Regions from separate parts of the Streptomyces sp. NPDC029836 genome, predicted to be linked through region 3. Evidence: riboswitches for the same ligand, from Rfam matches in the RefSeq annotation. Region 3 holds a riboswitch; each other region holds the start of a gene.
What was found. A riboswitch is a leader RNA that binds a small molecule or an ion and turns the genes downstream of it on or off. The one in region 3 is predicted to bind cobalamin.
Positions count from the first base shown of each region.

Region 1 (4,890 bases), on a different contig from region 3:
GATGGCGCTGCCACCGCGTCGGCCCCGCACGATCAGGTGGTCGAGGCCCGAGGGGTGCGCGGCGAGGGCGTCCTTGGACTCGGCGGCGCCGATGAAACCGACGGGCACGCCGATGACGGCGGCCGGGCGCGGAGCGCCCTCCTCGATCATCTCCAGCAGCCGGAACAGGGCGGTCGGCGCGTTGCCGACGGCGATCACGGAGCCCTCCAACAGGCCCCGGTCGCGCCAGACTTCGAGGGCGGCGGCGCTGCGCGTCGTGCCCATCCTCGCGGCGAGTTCCGGTACGGCCGGGTCGGAGAGGGTGCAGATCACCTCGTTGTCGGCGGGCAGCCGCTTACGGGTGACCCCGCTGGCGACCATCTGGACGTCGCAGAGGATCGGCGCGCCGGCCTCCAGGGCGGCGCGGGCCCGCAGCACGACCTCGGGGGTCCAGCCGAGGTCCTGGGGGAGGTCGGTCATGCCGCAGGCGTGAATCATGCGCACCGCGACCTGGGCGACCGAGGCGGGCAGCCCGGAGAGGTCCGCCTCGGCGCGGATCGTGGCAAAGGACTGGCGGTAGATGGCCGCGCCGTCCTTCTCGTACTCGAACACGGTGTACTCGCTCATTTCTTCACTGTCTTCACTGCGGCGGTGAGGGGCTGTTGTCATGACTGTTGCTGCTGCTGTTGCTGCCGTGTACCGCTGTCGCCGTCGCCGGGCCTGCTGTCGCGCGCGGCCTTGAGTGCGGCCGCCAGGCCGTGGCGAGGGACCGGTACGGGGTCCCGTCCGTGCACGGAGAGCGCGTACGCGTCGGCGGTCGCGACGAGGTCCACCCAGGCGGCGCCGCGCGGGTGCCCGCACCGGCGCTCGCAGCCGGACCAGTGCACGGGCAGCGCTCCGGCCGACCCGGCCACGACCGCGCGCGCGTCGGCCCGTACGTCGGCCAGGGATTTGGCGCAACCGGGCCGCCCGGTACAGGCGGTGACGGACTGCCAGGGATCGTCGGCGGCGACGACCAGGCCGGCCGCCTCGATCAGGGCGGCGCCGCCGCCGAGCCCGGTGGTGCTCACCGACGGCAGCACGACGGTCCGCCAAGGAGTGACGCGCAGGCCGCCGTCCCCCTGGGAGGCGACCTGTACGAGCACCTCCCACTGGCCGGCGTCGAACCGACCCAGGGGCGGCAGCACGCACAAGGGGGTCGACTCCCCCGCGCCGCTGCCCCAGGGGCGGGGCGGCGGCGCGTACGGCAGGCGCACCTCGGGCACGGGGCGGGCCTCGATGCCGGCGACGGCCAAACGCCGACCCAACTCGCTCTCGTCCAGCCCGAGTTGCGCGGGCAACTCGGCCACCCGCCAGGCTCGGGTACCGGCGGAGGCGGCCGCGTCCAGGAAGTACTCGGCGGCCAGCAGCGCCGCCCGGGGAGCGTCGCCGGCGGCGACGTCGAGGGCGCCGTCCGCCGCGCCGAGACGGATCAGCGCCCGGCCCGCGGGCAGGGCGAGGGCGGTCACGTCGGGGTCGAGGGTGGCGACGTCCCCGCGGCCGTCGTCGAGGGCGAACAGGAACCGCCCGGACAGGGCGGCCGCGCGGGTGCTCGCGCACAGCAGCCGGTCCAGTTCCCCGACCCACGGCGTGACGTCGGGCCGCCCGTCGTCGAAGAGCCCGGACACCGGGGTGGCCACGATGTTGCGCACGCGTTCGTGGGTGGGCGCGGGCAGCAGGCCGGCCGCCGTCAGCAGCTCGGCGAGTCCCGCGCCGCAGGTCTCCGTCAGGCCCCGGAGCTGGACGTTGCCGCGCGAGGTGAGTTCCAGGTTCCCGTCCCCGAACCGGTCGGCGGCGAGCCCGAGCGCGGCGGCCTGCTCGACCGTGAGCAGCCCGCCGGGGATCCGGACGCGCGCCAGCAGCCCGTCGTCCGCCGCGTGCAGACGCAGCGCGCCGGGGCAGGCGTCACCGCGGTCCCGTATGACGGGTTCGTCCCGCGATGCGACGGAAGGGGACTGGGGCATGGCCGCGAGCATACCCACGATTGCCCACCCCCGACCTGTGTCCGTCACCACCCCCACCCCCCGGACCAGCCACGACCCGCACCCGGACCAACCCGCCCGCCCCACCCGCGCCCCCGCCCCCGGACCCCCGGCGGAGCAACACGTCACCCCCGCTGCCGGCCAGGGACCCGGCCGCCTAGGATGACCTTCCGACGGACCGTTCGGCCCGTCGTCGCCGAGGACGGCGACATGGGAGGAAGCCCGGTGCGAATCCGGCGCGGTCCCGCCACTGTGAACCCCGCGGAGCGATCGGCGGGGTGAGTCAGGAACTCCCGCTGTCCTCACTGCCCGGGGCGCGGAAACCCCGAGGAAGGCCTGCCGCCGCATGATCCTGTTGCTGTCGACGTCCGACACCGATCTGCTGAGCGCCCGCGCGGCGAACGCGGCGGACGCCCCGGTCCCGTACCGGTTCGCGAACCCCTCCCGCCTCCCCCTGGACGACCTCCCCGGGCTCCTCGAAGGCGTCGACCTGGTCGTCGTACGCCTCCTCGGCGGCCTGCGCGCCTGGCAGGAGGGCCTCGACCTGCTCCTGGCTCCCGACCAGACCCGTCCGGTGGTCGTGCTCACCGGCGAACAGGCCCCGGACGCACAGCTGATGGAGGCGTCCACCGTCCCCATCGGCATCGCCGCCGAGGCGCACGGCTACCTCGCGCACGGCGGACCGGCCAACCTGGACCAGCTCGCCCGCTTCCTCTCGGACACGGTCCTGCTGACGGGTCACGGCTTCGAGCCGCCCGCCGCCTCCGCGACCTGGGGCCCCCTGGAGCGCACCCCGGGCCGCACCACCGGCCCGCTCGTCGCCGTGCTGTACTACCGCGCGCACCAGATGAGCGGCAACACCGCCTTCGTGCACGCCCTGTGCGAGGCCGTCGAGGCCCACGACGCGCAGGTGCTGCCGCTGTACGTGTCCTCCCTGCGCACCCCCGAACCGGAGCTGATCGCCGCTCTGCGGTCGGCGGACGCGGTCGTCACGACGGTGCTCGCGGCCGGCGGCACCCGCCCCGCGACCGCCTCCGCCGGCGGCGACGACGAGTCCTGGGACGCGGGCGCCCTCGCCTCGCTCGGCGTACCGATCCTGCAGGCCCTGTGCCTGACCGGCTCCCGCGGCACCTGGGAGGAGAACGACGAGGGGCTGTCCCCGTTGGACGCCGCGACGCAGGTCGCCGTCCCGGAGTTCGACGGCCGGCTGATCACCGTCCCGTTCTCCTTCAAGGAGATCGACGAGGACGGCCTGCCCGCCTACGTCGCCGATCCCGAGCGCGCCGCCCGCGTCGCCGGGATCGCCGTGCGCCACGCCCGGCTGCGGCACATCGACCGGCGCGACAAGAAGGTCGCCCTGGTCCTCTCCGCGTACCCCACCAAGCACTCCCGCATCGGCAACGCGGTCGGCCTGGACACCCCGGCCAGCGCCGTGGAGCTGCTGCGCACCCTGATCGCCGGCGGCTACGACTTCGGTCCCGCCGACGGGATCCCGGGCCTGGTCTCCGGCGACGGCGACGAGCTGATCCGTGCGTTGATCGAGGCGGGCGGCCACGACCAGGACTGGCTGACCGAGGAGCAGTTGGCCCGCAACCCGGTCCGCATCCCGGCCGCCGACTACCGGCGCTGGTTCGCGCAGCTGCCTGCGGAGCTGCGCGAGAGCGTGGAGCGGCACTGGGGCGAGGCCCCCGGCAGCATGTTCGTCGACCACTCGGCGAACCCGGAGGGCGACATCGTCCTGGCGGCGCTGCGCCGCGGGAACCTGCTGATCCTGATCCAGCCGCCGCGCGGCTTCGGCGAGAACCCGATCGCGATCTACCACGACCCGGACCTGCCGCCGTCGCACCACTACCTGGCCGCGTACCGCTGGATCCAGGCCCGGGAGCAGGACGGCGGCTTCGGCGCCGACGCGATGATCCACCTGGGCAAGCACGGCAACCTGGAGTGGCTGCCGGGCAAGAACGCGGGCCTGTCCGCGTCCTGCGCGCCCGATGCCGCGCTCGGTGACCTGCCGCTCATCTACCCGTTCCTGGTGAACGACCCGGGCGAGGGCACGCAGGCCAAGCGCCGCGTGCACGCCACCCTGGTCGACCACCTGGTGCCGCCGATGGCGCGCGCGGAGTCGTACGGCGACATCGCCCGGCTGGAACAGCACCTGGACGAGTACGCGCAGATCTCGGCGATGGACCCGTCGAAGCTGCCGGCGATCCGGGCGCAGATCTGGACCCTGATCCAGGCGGCGAAGCTGGACCACGACCTGGGGCTGGAGGAGCGTCCGGACGACGACGGCTTCGACGACTTCCTGCTGCACGTCGACGGCTGGTTGTGCGAGGTCAAGGACGCCCAGATCCGCGACGGGCTGCACGTGCTGGGCGGCGCGCCGACCGGTACGGCCCGGGTGAACCTGGTCCTGGCGATCCTGCGCGCCCGCCAGATCTGGGGCGGGACCACGGCCCTGCCGGGTCTGCGCGAGGCGCTGGGCCTGGACGAGTCCGCGGCGACGCGGACCTCGGCCGACGCCGTCGAGGAGCAGGCCCGCGCGCTGGTGCAGGCGATGGAGGACGCGGACTGGTCGCTCGACGCGGTCGCCGGCGTGACGGCGGGCCACTCCGCGGACGTGGCGGCCGTACTGGACTTCGCCGCGCGCGAGGTCGTGCCGCGCCTGGCCGGCACGACGGACGAGATCGCCCACGTGGTGTCCGCGCTGGACGGCGCCTTCGTCCCGGCCGGCCCCTCGGGCTCGCCGCTGCGCGGCTTGGTCAACGTCCTGCCGACGGGCCGCAACTTCTACTCGGTGGACCCGAAGGCCGTCCCCTCGCGCCTGGCGTGGGAGACGGGTCAGGCGCTCGCGGAGTCGCTGCTGACCCGCTACCGCACGGACAACGGCGAG
Region 1 is NZ_JBVHZI010000024.1:35,879-40,768, forward strand. It holds gene ACZ4XJ_RS35420 (precorrin-8X methylmutase) at 1-606, opposite strand, end outside; gene cobG (precorrin-3B synthase) at 645-1,982, opposite strand; cobalamin riboswitch at 2,180-2,306, shown strand; gene cobN (cobaltochelatase subunit CobN) at 2,347-4,890, shown strand, end outside.
Region 1: another riboswitch for cobalamin. It lies ahead of cobN (cobaltochelatase subunit CobN); the one in region 3 lies ahead of ACZ4XJ_RS03465 (ABC transporter substrate-binding protein).

Region 2 (4,890 bases), on a different contig from region 3:
AGGTGCACCTGGGGGGTGAGCGTGACCCGGGCGCGCGGGGCGAGGCTGCCGTGGGTGACGGCGAGGAGGCCGCGCACGACGACGTCCGGTTCGTGCGGGACGTCGGGCAGGACCGGGCCGACCACGGCGTGCACGCCGGGCGCGGACAGGCCCCAGGTGCCGGGGAGCAGGGAGGCGAGCGATCGGGTGAGCGTCACCCGGCCCTCGCTGGTGGAATGGACGCTCAGCCGGGGCCCGCCGGGCAGCGGGCGCCCGGGTTCGGGCCGCAGGGCGGCGTCGGCGGCGTACCGGCCGGCCGCGACCGCGGCTGCTCCGGCACCGATCAGGGTCGTCGTGACGGCCGCTGCCGTCGCTGTCGCGGTACGCACGCCTTCAGTCTCGGGGCGTACCGGCGGGCGGGCCACCGGAGGTGATCCTTTCGCGCCGTCGTCCGGCAGGACCGGAACGCGAACGGGACTCCACCGGAACCCGGTCGCGGCGGTGGCCGGAGCGGATCCGACGGGCGCCGGAGAGGGGGCCCCGGCGCGTGATCTGAGTCTCTTCACCGCCCCGCCGGGCATGGACCGCCGGCGGAAATCCTTCCGGAAGAGGCGTGTTCGCCCCGCTCTGACGTGCATGAATCGCTATATTCGCGGAGGAACCGGGAGGTAGGTCCCGATCGTGACCCGCACCGAGACACCGCACCGCCCAACTCAGTTCACCTTCCGTTCATCCAGGTTGCCTACGGTCGCCGAGCCAATGACGTCAAACAGAAGCCTGGGTAAATGGAGCACATAACGCTTCTCCTCGGGATCGTGATCATCACCGCTCTCGTGTTCGACTTCACGAACGGTTTCCACGACACGGCCAACGCGATGGCCACCACCATCTCGACCGGCGCCCTCAAGCCCAAGACCGCGGTCGCCATGTCCGCCGTGCTGAACCTCGTCGGCGCTTTCATGTCCGTGGAGGTCGCCAAGACGATCTCCAAGGGCCTGGTCAACGAGGAAGGCATTCAGCCGGAGGTGATCTACGCCGCCCTGGTCGGCGCGATCCTCTGGAACCTCGTCACCTGGCTGGTCGGACTGCCCTCCAGCTCCTCCCACGCCCTCATGGGTGGCCTCATCGGCGCCGCGGTCGCTTCCGCCGGCCTCGACGCGGTCAACGGCAGCGTCGTCGTGACGAAGGTGCTGATCCCCGCGATCGCCGCCCCGCTCGTCGCCGGTGTGGCCGCCATGCTGGCCGCGAAGCTGACGTACAAGCTGGGCAACCAGGTCGGCGAGAAGACCTCCGCCAAGGGGTACCGCGCCGGTCAGATCGCCTCGGCCGGTCTCGTCTCCCTCGCGCACGGCACCAACGACGCGCAGAAGACGATGGGCATCATCACCCTGGCGCTGATCGCCGGCAACGCCCTGCCCGCCGGCGCCAACCCGCCGGTCTGGGTCATCGTCTCCGCCGGTCTGGCCATCGCGATGGGCACCTACCTGGGCGGCTGGCGCATCATCCGCACCATGGGCAAGGGCCTCACCGACCTCCAGCCGCAGCAGGGCTTCGCCGCCCAGACCTCGGCCGCGAGCGTCATCCTGGCCTCCTCCACCCTCGGTTTCTCCCTCTCCACCACCCACGCCTGCTCCGGCGCCGTCATGGGTGCGGGCCTGGGACGCAAGGGCGGCGTGGTCCGCTGGTCCACCGCCACCCGCATGTTCATCGCCTGGGGCCTGACCCTGCCGGCCGCCGCGCTCGTCGCGTCCGTCGCCGAACTGGTCATGCGCACCGGTGACATCGGGATCGCCGCCGTCACGGTCTTCCTGGTCGCCTCCTGCTTCGCCATCTGGGTCATCTCCCGCCGTCAGGTCGTCGACCACACCAACGTCAACGAGCTGGAGACCCCCGGCGCGACGGACGAGCCCGGTGTCGTCACCACGGCCATGGCCGCCGTCACCGTCCCGCCGACCACCGCCGCGGCCGGTACCACCGCCGCCGTGACCGACGAGGACCTCAAGGCCACCATCCCGGCCTCGACCACGACCCCCGCGGCTCCGGCCGCGGCGGTCTGACCCCGAGAACGACAGAGGAATCAGCGGTATGAAGATCGACTGGGCATCACTGGGCTCCGTCTTCGGAGTCAGCCTCACCGCCACGGTCGCCCTCGTGGCCCTGTTCACCCTGGGCCTGGTGGGCCTGTCCAAGCACGAGGCCGCCACCGAGCGCGGTGGCGCCGCGGTCATGGCCCGCAGCGGTGCCTACGCCTGCTTCGCGCTCTGCGCGGCCGCCGTGTCGTACGGGATCTACCTGATCGTCGCCTGAGACGGTGCGTCCGAAGCTCCCTCCGGTCTCCGGGGGGAGCTTTCGCATGCCCCGGCGCACACCCCGCCCCGCCCCCCGTCCCGCACCCGCCCCAGGTCAACGGCAAGTTGACGGGCGTTCGCGGTGCGTGGTGGACTGCGCGAGCCAATACGGCGGCATGGAAGAGGAAGTCCGGTGCGAATCCGGCGCGGTCCCGCCACTGTCACCGGGGCGCACACACCGTGCGCGCCCCGGGAGCCAGGAACTCTCGCCGCCGGACACGTCGAACCAGGGCGCGGACCCTGAGTGAGGACATACCTGCCACCATGCGTGCCGATCGCGTCTTCGCGTACGGCGCCACGGCGGGCCTGATCGGCGACCGGATCCTCGGGGATCCGCGCCGAGGGCACCCCGTGGCCGCCTTCGGGAGAGCCGCCGCCGCCGTCGAACGCGCCCTGTGGCGCGACGACCGCGCCCGCGGCGTCCTCCACACCCTGGTGTGCGCCGGAGGCGCGACCGCCGTCGGCGCACTGGCCGCCCGCGCCGTGCGCGCGCGGCCCGCGGCCGCCCGCGTCGCCCTGACCGCCGCGGCCACCTGGGCCGTCGTCGGGGGCACCTCGCTGGGGCGGGAGGCCCGTGCCATCGGCGGGGCGCTCGCCGTCGGGGACACCGACGTCGCCCGCGAGCGGCTGCCCCACCTGTGCGGCCGCGACCCCCAGTCCCTGGACGGGCAGCAGATGGCCCGGGCCGTCGTGGAGTCCGTCGCCGAGAACACCTCCGACGCGGTCGTCGGGGCACTGGTGTGGGGAGCCGTCGCCGGGGTCCCCGGGCTGCTGGCCTTCCGCGCCGTGAACACCCTGGACGCCATGGTGGGCCACAAGTCGCCCCGCCACCTGCGCTACGGCTGGGCCTCCGCCCGCCTCGACGACGTGGCCGGCTGGCCCGGGGCCCGCTTGACCGCGCTCGCCGCCGTCGTGGCCGGTCCCGACCGGCGGGGAGCCGTCCGCGCCTGGCGCGCCGACGCCGCCGCCCACCCCAGCCCCAACGCCGGACCGGTGGAGGCCTCCTTCGCGGGGGCGCTCGGCGTCCGGCTCGGCGGAACCCTGTCCTACGGCGGCCGGACCGAGCACCGCGCCGTGCTCAACGGGGAGACCGGGCGGCCCGTGGAGGTCGCCGACATCGAACGGGCCGTGCGCCTGTCGCGGCGGGTGACCTGGCTGGCGCTGGGCGCCTGCGTCGCGGCCCGGCTGCTGGTGGCCCGTACCGGGCGGAAGGGGCGGCGCGGATGAGCGGCGCGAGGCGCGGCGGCGGAATGCTGGTCGCCGGCACCACATCGGACGCGGGCAAGAGCGTGGTCACGGCGGGCATCTGCCGGTGGCTGGTCCGCCAGGGGGTGAAGGTGGCCCCCTTCAAGGCGCAGAACATGTCGCTGAACTCGTTCGTGACCCGTGAGGGCGCCGAGATCGGCCGGGCCCAGGCCATGCAGGCCCAGGCGGCCCGGGTGGAGCCGACGGCCCTGATGAACCCGGTGCTGCTCAAGCCCGGCAGCGACCGCAGCAGCCAGGTCGTGCTGCTCGGCAAGCCGGTGGGCGAGATGAGCGCGCGCGGGTTCTTCGGCACGGCGGGCCCCGACCGGCTCCCCGGGTCGCCCGTGTCCGGCGGTCACCGGGAGCAGCTCCTCGGCGTCGTCACGGACTGCCTGGAGCAGCTGCGGGGCACGTATGACGCCGTGATCTGCGAGGGGGCGGGGAGTCCGGCCGAGATCAACCTGCGCCGGACCGACATCGTGAACATGGGCATCGCGCGGGCCGCGCGGTTCCCCGTCGTCGTGGTCGGCGACATCGACCGGGGCGGCGTGTTCGCGTCCTTCTTCGGGACCACCGCGCTGCTGTCCCCCGAGGACCAGTCGCTGATCGCCGGCTACCTGGTCAACAAGTTCCGGGGTGACGTATCCCTGCTGGAGCCCGGCCTGGAGATGCTGCGCGGGCTCACCGGGCGGGCGACGTACGGGGTGTTGCCGTTCCGGCACGGGCTGGGCATCGACGAGGAGGACGGGCTGCGGGTGTCGCTGCGCGGCACCGTGCGGGAGTCCGTGGTGGCCCCGCCGGTCGGTGAGGACGTGCTGCGGGTCGCGGTGTGCGCGGTGCCGCTCATGTCGAACTTCACCGACGTCGACGCCCTCGCCGCCGAACCGGGCGTGGTCGTACGGTTCGTGGACCGGGCCGAGGAGCTGGCCGACGCCGACCTGGTCGTCGTACCGGGCACGCGCGGCACCGTGAAGGCGCTCGCCTGGCTGCGGGAACGGGGGCTCGCCGACGCGCTGCTGCGGCGGGCCGCCGAGGGTCGGCCGGTGCTCGGCATCTGCGGCGGCTTCCAACTGCTCGGCGAGCACATCGAGGACGAGGTCGAGTCGAAGGCCGGCGCGGTGGACGGCCTCGGGCTGTTGCCCGTACGGGTCCGCTTCGCCCGGGAGAAGACCCTGGCCCGGCCGGTCGGCTCGGCGTTGGGCGAGCCCGTCGAGGGGTACGAGATCCACCACGGCGTGGCCGAGGTGCTGGGCGGGGATCCGTTCCTCGACGGCTGTCGCGTCGGCGCCGTGTGGGGCACCCACTGGCACGGCTCGCT
Region 2 is NZ_JBVHZI010000002.1:57,263-62,152, forward strand. It holds gene ACZ4XJ_RS06045 (alpha/beta hydrolase) at 1-368, opposite strand, end outside; gene ACZ4XJ_RS06050 (inorganic phosphate transporter) at 765-2,036, shown strand; gene ACZ4XJ_RS06055 (hypothetical protein) at 2,065-2,286, shown strand; cobalamin riboswitch at 2,401-2,555, shown strand; gene ACZ4XJ_RS06060 (cobalamin biosynthesis protein) at 2,592-3,554, shown strand; gene ACZ4XJ_RS06065 (cobyric acid synthase) at 3,551-4,890, shown strand, end outside.
Region 2: another riboswitch for cobalamin. It lies ahead of ACZ4XJ_RS06060 (cobalamin biosynthesis protein); the one in region 3 lies ahead of ACZ4XJ_RS03465 (ABC transporter substrate-binding protein).

Region 3 (4,890 bases):
CCGCCGAGCATCCAGCGCAGGGCGGACTGCGTCTTGTGCGGATCGTTCGAGGTGACGATCAGGAAGCTCGCCACCGCCGACAGCACCTCGGCCGTCGCCACGCCCGCCAGGACCAGTCGTACCGTCGTCATCCGGCCGCCCGAGCGGGCGAGGAAGTAGACGGCGACCAGGGCGGCCAGCGCCCCGCAGAACGCCGCGATCGGCAGGGTGAACAGGCCGAACAGGCTCAGGTTCAGCACCACGACGAGCACGGCCCCTACCGAGGCCCCCGAGGACACCCCCAACAGCATCGGGTCGGCCAGCGGGTTGCGGACCAGCGCCTGCAACGCCATCCCGGCCACCGACAGGCCGGCGCCCACCACGCCGGCCAACAGCACCCGGGGCAACCGGACATCGACGACGATCGTCTCGCGCACCGGGGTCCACGTCGGCTCGACGAGAGCCGGGGCCACTTGGTGCAGCAGGATGCCCCACACCTGACCGGCGGGCACGCCGATCGAGCCGACCGCGATCCCGGCCGTCGCGGTGCCCGCCACCAGAACGCCCAGGAGCGCCAGCACGATCGGATAGGGCGCCCCCGCCCGCCGCCCCCGGACCGCCGCGGCCGGCGGGCGGACGCCCGCCTCCGCGGCCGGCCCGGACGCCACGGCCTTCACCCCGGTCACTGGACCCGGCCCGGGTGGAGCTGACGCGCCAGCGACTCCACGGCCGCCGGCATCCGCACACCGAGCACGGTGGACGACAGTGGCAACACCGCGAAGCGCTGGTTCTTGATCGCCGGTACCTCCTTCAGCGCCGGGTGCGCGAGCAGGAACTTCTTCTTGTCCTCGACCGATTGGTCGCCGTAGTCGTAGATCACGATGGCCTCGGGCGCGCGCTGCGCCACCTGCTCGAACGACACGTCACCGAAGGCCTTGTCGAGGTCGGCGAAGAGGTTCACCCCGCCGGCCCGACGCATCATCTCGTTGCCGATGCCCTTGCCGCCCGCGGTGAAGGCCGTCTTGTCGCCGCTGTCGTACACGAAGAGCTTGACCGGCGGCACGCCCGCGAGCTGCGACTCGACGCGGTCGAGGACCCCGTGCAGCTTCGTCACCTGCTGTTCGCCCCGCTCGGGCACCCCGAAGATCTTCGCGACGGTGCGGATCTCCGCGTCCATCGCGGCCGCGTCGACCGGACCGGTCGGGCACTCCTCGCTGTTGAGGTGCGTGTTGATCCCGACCTTGGTGAAGGCGGCGCGGCTACGGCCCTCCTTCTCGGCGAAGGTCGTAGACCATCCTCCGTAGACGAGGTCCGGTTCGGCCTGCAACAGGACCTCGAAGGAGGGGTATTCCTTCGACAGGACCTTCACGCTGTCGTACGCGCCCTGGTACTCGGGGAGGATCCGGTCGTCGAGGTAGCCGGTGCCGACCATCGACTTCTCCAGGCCGAGCGCCAGCATGATCTCGGTCGCGTGCTGGTTCAGCGAGACGGCCCGCTGAGGCGGACGCCGGTAGGTGGTCTTCACCCCGCAGTTGTCCACCGTGACGGGGAAACCCTTCACGGGCGCGGCCGACGAGGGGCCGGCGGCGGGCGCGCCGCCGCCTCCGCAGCCGGATACGAGTAGGGCCGCGGCGAGTGCGGGGAGCAGGGTCTTCGGGAGGTTGCGGGGCATGGGTGGGTCCTCTCACCGCGGATGGAACGGATGGTCTTCGACGCCGAGTGGGCCCCGTGGCACGACGGTTCGGGGTCCGGGCGTCGGACGTCGGGCGTCAGGCGTCAGGTCGCCACGTCTCGGGTTCGGTCGACGGCCCGAGGGGATCGCGGACGCGGCCCGTACGTCGGCGGGGGAGCGTGAGGAAGGCCACTCGTGTGCCGGGGGTCGGGAGCGTCGCGGTGACCGGGGACGGCAGGTGCCGTCCGGGGTGCGGGTGCCGCGTCTGCCACTGTTCGGTCGCCACCGCCGGCCTCTCGTCCCTGCCGGGCGGGCTGGCTGCGTGGCGATGCACTCCCGTGCACGGTCGAGCCGTGGGGGAGCTGCTGACGGCCACACCGTAGTCCGCGACGGCGTTCCTCGTGTACATGACTGCGCGCCAGGTGTTCCGACTCGCCCGGTGGTTGCCGGGCCTACGGTTGCGGGTCAGCGCCGGATTTCGACCGGCTTCCCCTGGTGCTGAGTACTTATCAGCCGGAGTGCAACACGACCCGGCCCGGGGCGTCAAGCCCGCGGGTGTCCCACCGTCGCCGCCGGCCGGCCGTGCGCGCCGCACGGCTGGCGATCTCCCGGTCACTCGGGTACCGTCCAGGGCCGCCACGTGCGCGAACGCGCCGCGCGGACCGCGCGCGGCAGCTCAGGAGCACCCGGTGGAGGCGGCTCGTACGCCGGATGCGCGTACGTCGGACACCCGGACGCCGGACACCCGGACGTCGGACACCCGGACGTCGGACACCCGTACGTCGGACACCCGGACGCCGGACACCCGTACGTCGAACAGGAGGGCCGGAACGCACCTGCGACGTTCCGGCCCCCGCTCGGGCCCACGCCCGCTGCTCGTCCCTCCGTACGACGGCGGGCAACCGCCGTCCCCGCCCGATGCGAGGTGTCAAACCGTACCGGCGGCGGTGGCGGCGACGGCAGCCCGGTGGACGTGCACCGATCGCTCCAGTTCCCGGACGACCTCGGCGGCGGAGGGCATCCGCCGCGCCTCGTCCCGCAGCCGCCCGGCGGCCTCGCGGTACGACGGGTCCGTGAGCAGGTCCTCGACGGCTCCGGCGACGTTCTCCGTCGTGTCGTCCTCCGGCAGCACCAGCCGGCCCGCCCCGTGCGCGGAGATCCGCGCGCCGTGCTCCTCCAGGCCCGGCATGCTCGGTACGAACACCTGGGGGACGCCGTTCGCCAGGCAGCTCAGAGTGGTGTTCCCGCCCCCGTGGTGGACCACCAGGTCACAGGTCGCGGCGAGGACGTCCACCGGGAGCCAGCCCGCGCGGCCGCCTGCCGGGAGCGTCGGCTCCAACGCGCGGGCCACGGCCTCCGGGGTCGCCACCAGCAGCTCCACGTCCAGCGACCCGACCTTTTCCACCAGGCCGCGCAACGGCTCGAAATGATCGCTCGGCGTCACCCGACTACCCGCGCTGACCAGCACGCGCGGCCGTCTCCCCTTGGTGTACATCCACGGCTCCAACGGAACCTGTGTGCTGTAGGCGATGTGACGCAGCGACAGCGCCGGGGGCGCGGTGAGGGGGCGCAGGCTCGGCGGCAGGACGCTGAGGGAGAAGTCCGGGGCGGGTGGCGCCTGGAGGCCGAGCGCCTCCAGTTCCGGAGCGAGTTCGGACTGCGCCCCGAGGTCGACGGAGAGCGGTTCGCCGATGTCGATCGCGAACCGCACCCAGGGCACGCCGGCGTGGTGGGCCGCGAGGGGGCCCGCGTAGGTCAGCACGTTCGAGACGACCAGGTCGGGCCGCCAGCGGTCCACGAGATCGATCAGGCCGGGCAGTGAACTCGCCGCCAGCCGGCCGAACATGCGGCCGATCGCGATGTTGCGCTCCGGTCCGTTCGCCGGCGTCGGGACGAGACGGCCCTGCCGGTCGTGCCGGCAGTCCTCGATGGTCCGCGGGGTGACGGGGACGGCCGGGATCCCCGAGCTGACGATGGCGGGCATCGTCACCTCGGGCCCGGTCATGATCACTTCGTGGCCCGCGTTGCGGGCCGCCTGGGCCAGCGGGATGTTGGGGAAGATCGTGCCGGCGCCGTTTCCGCCTACGAACAGTATTTTCATGACCGGATGCTCCGGCACGGATCTGGAACTCCGCTCGAAAGTGCGCACGCGCGCCGGCCGCCACCTCTCGGCCGGCCCGACCCTGCGCCCGTGTCCGGAACTCGACGTTCGTTCCAACGAATCTCCATCCGGATGGCGAAGAGTCGCGGCACAGGCGGGAGCCGATCCTCGCCGGACACGAGAGACACGAGAGAGAGGAACCTCAGTGCAGCGCAAGTGGAAGCTGACGGGCGGAGCAGTCGGTTCGTTGGGCCTCGCCCTGACCGCGATGTTGGCCGCGCCCGGTACCGCCGCCGCGACCGGGTCGCCCGCGGTCACGACGACCAGCACCCTCCCGTACGTCTGCCAGACCCGGCTCTCCGGTGAGTGGATACCGGTCGAGTACAGCCGTAACTTCACCACCACGGCGCCGGCCAAGGTCGCCCCGTTCCACACCTTCAAGGTCACGTTCGACTCGGCGCCGATCAAGGCCATCGCCGACTACAACAAGCTGCTGAACACCATCTCGTTCAACTACAAGGTGCCCGCCAACGCCACCGTCCTCAGCTACAAGTTGACCGGCGGCAGCAACCTCGGCACGGCCAACCAGTGGGTCGAGCGGACCGGCAACGACCTGCGCGTGAAGTCGGACGGCGAGTGGGCCGGCGGCGTCGAGTTCGACTTCCCGAACCTCGAAGTCACCCTGCGCGCCCCGGGCAGCGGCACCCTCACCACGGGCGCCGGCGGCTCCAGCTTCACCGACACGGCGTTCGGCTGGGACCGTCTCCAGCCGACCACCAACGAGTGGGACCCCTTCCAGTGCTACGCCGACCCGGCGCAGCCCGTCACGTTCTCGACCACCAAGGTCAAGTTCTGACCGGAGTGCGGACGGGGGCGATCCGGGCCGGCCGGAGGACACCGGCCGGCCCGGACGTCACCATCAGGCCAGGTCGAACCGGTCGAGGTTCATGACCTTGTCCCAGGCGGACACGAAGTCCTTCACGAACTTCGCCTTCGCGTCGTCGCTCGCGTAGACCTCCGCGAGCGCCCGCAGCTCGGAGTTCGAGCCGAACACGAGGTCGGCGCGCGTGCCGGTCCACTTGACCTCGCCGGTGGCCGCGTCGCGACCCTCGAAGGCGTTGCCGTCCCCGGCGACGGC
Region 3 is NZ_JBVHZI010000001.1:725,146-730,035, reverse strand. It holds gene ACZ4XJ_RS03470 (FecCD family ABC transporter permease) at 1-647, opposite strand, end outside; gene ACZ4XJ_RS03465 (ABC transporter substrate-binding protein) at 662-1,651, opposite strand; cobalamin riboswitch at 2,056-2,183, opposite strand; gene ACZ4XJ_RS03460 (glycosyltransferase) at 2,580-3,752, opposite strand; gene ACZ4XJ_RS03455 (hypothetical protein) at 3,958-4,608, shown strand; gene katG (catalase/peroxidase HPI) at 4,672-4,890, opposite strand, start outside.

Region 4 (4,890 bases), on a different contig from region 3:
CTCGGGCAGCAAACCCTGCGGCCCCACGACGCCCGCGGCCCGGATGCGCAGCAGCAGCGGATCCCGCATCGGCTTGGGGTCCTGGCTCTCGCCGACCCACCGGGCCAGCTCCGCGCCACCGGCCGGAAGTACCTCGTACTCCTTCTTGCGGCCCCGCAGCGGCACCTCGCCGGGCAGCGCCCGGATCAGCCCCGCCTCCTCCAGCCGACCCAGCTCCCGGTAGATCTGCTGGTGCGTCGCGGACCAGAAGTACCCGATCGACCGGTCGAACCGCCGGGTCAGCTCCAGCCCCGACGAGGGCCTTTCGAGCAGGGCGGTGAGGATGGCGTGCGGGAGCGACATGCCGCCATCCTAGGGAGGCCCGGCGCGGCTCAGCGCCAGGCGGCCAGGGCCTCGGGGACGCGCGGGCCCGGGGAGTCCTCGTCCAGCAGGCCCCGGGAGCGCAGGAAGGCCGTCACGGCCGGCGACCAGGCCTGGCGCAGGCCCGCCGAGGCCAGCAGCTCCGGGTCCGACAGCAGGGCCGTCGCCGGCCCGGTGCGGATGCCCGCCGGGGTCAGGACGGCCGCGTCGTCGGCCCAACGGACCGCGAGGTCCACGTCGTGGGTGGCCATCACCACCGTCGTGCCCGCCCGCCGCAGCCCCGCCAGGACGTCCAGCAGCCGTTCCTGGCCGTCCGGGTCCAGGCCGGCCGTCGGCTCGTCCAGGATCAGCACGCGCGGCGCCATCGCGACCGCGCCCGCGATGGCCGCGCGCTTGCGCTGCCCGTACGAGAGCAGGTGCGTGGGACGGTCCCGCAGCGCGGTGATGTCCAGGGCGGCCAGCGCCGAGTCGACCCGCTCGCGGACCTCCGGGGCGGCCAGCCCCAGGTTCATCGGACCGAAGGACACGTCCTGTTCGACGGAGGCCGCGAACAACTGGTCGTCCGGGTCCTGGACCACCAACTGCACCGACGTCCGCAGCCGGGTCAGACCGGTCCGGTCGTAAGCCACCACCGCCCCGTCCAGCCGCAGTTCGCCCGAGCCGGGCCGCAGGCCGCCGCTGAGCAGCCGCATCAGCGTGGTCTTGCCGCTGCCGTTGCGGCCCAGCAGGACCAGCGCACGGCCCGGCGCGATGGCGAAGTCCACGCCGGCGAGGACGGCGGGACCGTCCTCGTAGGCGTAGCCCGCGCCGACCAGCTCCACCAACGGGGTCACGGACACAGCTCCTTCAGTACGAGGGTCAGGCCGACCAGGGAGGCCGGCAGGGCGGCGGACGCCGCCAGGAACCGCCGGGACAGGGTCGCCTCGGGGACGAGCACCCGCAGCGCGCCGTCGTAGCCGCGCCCGGCCAGCCCCTCCTGGAGCCGGCCGGCGCGGTCGAAGGCCCGTACGAACGAGGTCGCCGCGAGCGCGGCCAGCGAACGCCACACCGCGGCCCGGTTCGTGTGCCCGAGGCGGGCCGCCTGGGCCCGGCGGACCTGGGCCATGGAGTCGAGCAGCAGGAACCCGATCCGGTACATGACCAGGGCCACGTCCACGACCGGGGCCGGCACCCCGGCGCGCACCAGCCGGGGCAGCACGTCGGAGACCGGGGTGGTGAAGGCGAACAGCAGCACCCCGAGCGAGGCCGCCGAGGTGCGCAGGAGCAGCTCGGCGGCGTGCCGGGGCCCGTCGGGGGCGAGCGAGACGAATCCCGACGGGCCGCCCAGGGACACCAGCAGCGGCAGCGCGCCCGTGCAGCAGAAGCCGAGCGGGACCCGGAAGGCCCGCCACAGCTGTCGGCCGGCCACCCCGGCGGGGCCGAGCAGCACCGCCAGGGTCGCCGCGGCGACCAGCGGCCCGCCGGGCCAGGGCGGCAGGCACACGGCGGTGACCGTCAGCCCCAGCCCCAGCAGGGCCTTCTCCAGGGGATGGCGGCGGCGCCAGCGACTGCCGTGCGCCGCCACGTCGATCGGCAGCACCGCGCTAGCGCTCCGCGCCGGCCGCGCCGGCCGTACCCGGGTCGGCGCCGGTCCCGGCGCCCGTCCCGCTCCCGCCGTCCGCCCCGGCCGCGAGCGCCGCGCCCTGGCGGCGCCCCTTGCGCACGCCGAAGTAGTACGCGAGCACGCCCGCGCCCAGCGCCGCCTGGAGGGCGAACAGGGCCGACTCGATCTCGCCCGAGGGGGGTTCGTACAGGGGGGAGAACCAGGGTTCGTAGTCCGGCTTCAGCTCGGTGATGGCCGCCTCCGCCTGCGCGTCGGCGCCGGCGAACGGCTCCTCCTTGCCGTCCCCGAGTCCCAGCGCGAGCGGGAGCACGGCCAGCGCCGCCACCAGGAGCAGCAGCAGGGTGTTGATCTTCGCGTTCCTGGTCATCGGGCCGCCGCCTCCTGCTTCGTCGTGGTACCGGTCAGCCGGGCGACGCCCAGGCGCACCAGGTCGGACCTGCTCGACTGCATCAGCAACCGCACCACGAGCACCGTCAGCAGCCCCTCGCTGATCGCGAGCGGGATCTGGGTGAGGGCGAAGATGCCCGCGAACTTCTCCAGCGCCCCGACGAACCCGCTGGCCGGGTCCGGGAACGCCATGGCCAGCTGGACGGAGGTCACGCAGTAGGTGACGAGGTCGGCGAAGAAGGCGCCGAAGAAGACGGTCACCATCAGCGGCACGTCGAACTTCTTCAGCAGCCGGTAGACCCCGTAGCCCGCCCAGGGGCCGGCGATGGCCATCGAGAAGACGTTGGCGCCGAGCGTGGTGAGCCCGCCGTGCGCCAGCAACAGGGCCTGGAACAGCAAGGTGATCGTGCCGAGGACCGCCATGATCGGTGGCCGGAACAGGATGGCTCCCAGTCCGGTGCCGGTGGGGTGCGAGCAACTCCCCGTCACCGAAGGGATCTTCAGGGCGGAAAGGACGAAGGTGAATGCTCCGGACGCCCCGAGCAACAGGGTGCTCTCGGGATTGGCCTTCACCTCGCGGGTGAGGGCGCGGACGCCGTGGACGACGAAGGGAGCGGATGCGGCGCCCCAGGCGACCGCGTGCAAAGGGGGCAGGAACCCCTCGGCTATATGCATGAGTAGAGAGACCTCTCCAGCACCTCGTGGATGGACGACGCGCCTCGGCCGGTCTCCTGGCTCACGGGTACTGATGCCCTGACTCCGCCTTCCCGGGGCCGTGCGGTCTCCCGCGCGGAACCCAGTGGCTTCCCGCAGGAATGGAGCCGGACTTCCCGATCACAGTGGCGAGGGCCGCACCGGTTTTCCACCGGTTTCCCGAACACCAAGGCCCGCTGACAGTAGTCGGCCGCGCGGACCGGTAACAACCCGGCCCCGCCGGCGGGGGTGACCCGGGCGGGTGCGGCCCGATGGCGGCCGGGGCGGGGGCGTCCTACCCGGCCGGCCTCGACCCGTGACGGCGAAGGGGGCCCGGGGTGTGCGACACCCCGGGCCCCCGACCGCGCGTCGGACCCGTCAGGTCAGCACGTGTTGGGGTGCGAGACGTCCACCACGACCCGTTCCGGGTTGTGCAGGACGGTGACGCCGTAGGTCGGCTTGGTGTCGAAGGCGGCGCCGAAGGTCACGTACCCCTCGTAGTCGCCCGTCATGGCGAGACCCTTGAGCTTGGACAGGTAGATCTTCTGGAGCCGGGGGCCCTGGTACACGTTCTGGCCCGCGTCGTCGTGCCCCGCGGCCGGGTTCAGGCGGATCTCCAGGAAGTACTTCCCGGCCAGCGGCACGGGCTTGCCCGAGCCGTCGTAGACCAGCTTGGGAACGGGGCTGACGTTGACCGTCGGGACGTAGCCCTGGAGGTCGATCACGATCCGGTCGAAGGTGCAGTGCCCGCCCCAGCGGGCGTTCACGACGAGCGGAGTCTGGGTGTTGGTGGTGGAAGCGGCGGCGGAGGCGGCGGTGGCCGGACCGGCGAGCGCGAGTCCGGCGGTGAGCAGCGCGCCCGTGGCCAGGGCCGCGATCCGCCGACGACGAGGACGAAGCAGGTGACGCATGACGTTCCCCCGATTCTTCAGAGACGGGGACAGGGTTGTCATCGGGTAGGACACCCGAGGGGCGCCCACGGTTGCACGCCGGCGCCGCCCCGTTTCCGCCCGCTGCGGAGGCCCGCGGCCGGCGCGGCGCGCCCGGCGGCCGGTCAGTGCGCCAGCAGGGCGCTCACCTCGGCGTCGAGGTCGTAGTGGCGGCGCTCCTGCCCGCGCGGGACCAGGGCGGTCATCCGGCGGCACAGCTCGCGGACGTCCTTGGCGCGGGCGGAGACCACGCAGTTCTGCAGGCCGTTGCTGAAGGCGAGGAGGACCCGCGGCTCCGAACCCTGTCGGCGGGGCCACACCTGTATGTCCCCCTCGCCCGTCGCGGTGGCCTCCCCGTCGAGCAACAGCTCCCGGGAGAACACCCAGCGCGCCAGGTGGACCCCCGCGCCGCGGAAGTCCACGGCCAGCTCGTACGGCCGGTCCGTGCGGTAGACGAAGACCCCCTGCAGGGGGACGGACGCGGGCGCCGCCTCCAGTCGGAGCGGCAGGACGCGGTGCTCGGTGACGGAGGTGTGCAACGGATGAGCCTTCCTCTCGAACGGGGTCTTCCGGGGCCCTTCCGGCACGCCGGCCGACCCCCTCGGCCCGGCCGGGCGCCGAAGGTCCCGAGCCGGACGGGCCCCTGGACCCGTCTTCGCCGCCCGCGGGCAGCCGCATGCCGACCAGGGCGGACGCCCCGGCGCCGAGCGCGCCGACCAGCAGCAGGGCCGCGTCCGGGTTGACGTACGGGGGCTCGCGGCGGTGACCGGTCCGACCAGCCCGACCGTGGTCGGGGCGGTCGGTTCGTGCCCATCGAATGACCGCGAGGCATGCGGGCTTGGAGCCCAGTGCGATGTTTCCACGCTTCCCCCCTCGCCGGTACGCGAGATCGTAGCCGCCCCCTGCGACGCCCCTGCC
Region 4 is NZ_JBVHZI010000006.1:300,493-305,382, reverse strand. It holds gene ACZ4XJ_RS20090 (PadR family transcriptional regulator) at 1-342, opposite strand, end outside; gene ACZ4XJ_RS20085 (energy-coupling factor ABC transporter ATP-binding protein) at 372-1,199, opposite strand; gene cbiQ (cobalt ECF transporter T component CbiQ) at 1,190-1,939, opposite strand; gene ACZ4XJ_RS20075 (energy-coupling factor ABC transporter substrate-binding protein) at 1,944-2,330, opposite strand; gene ACZ4XJ_RS20070 (energy-coupling factor ABC transporter permease) at 2,327-3,025, opposite strand; cobalamin riboswitch at 3,055-3,250, opposite strand; gene ACZ4XJ_RS20065 (AMIN-like domain-containing (lipo)protein) at 3,427-3,954, opposite strand; gene ACZ4XJ_RS20060 (SsgA family sporulation/cell division regulator) at 4,098-4,511, opposite strand.
Region 4: another riboswitch for cobalamin. It lies ahead of ACZ4XJ_RS20070 (energy-coupling factor ABC transporter permease); the one in region 3 lies ahead of ACZ4XJ_RS03465 (ABC transporter substrate-binding protein).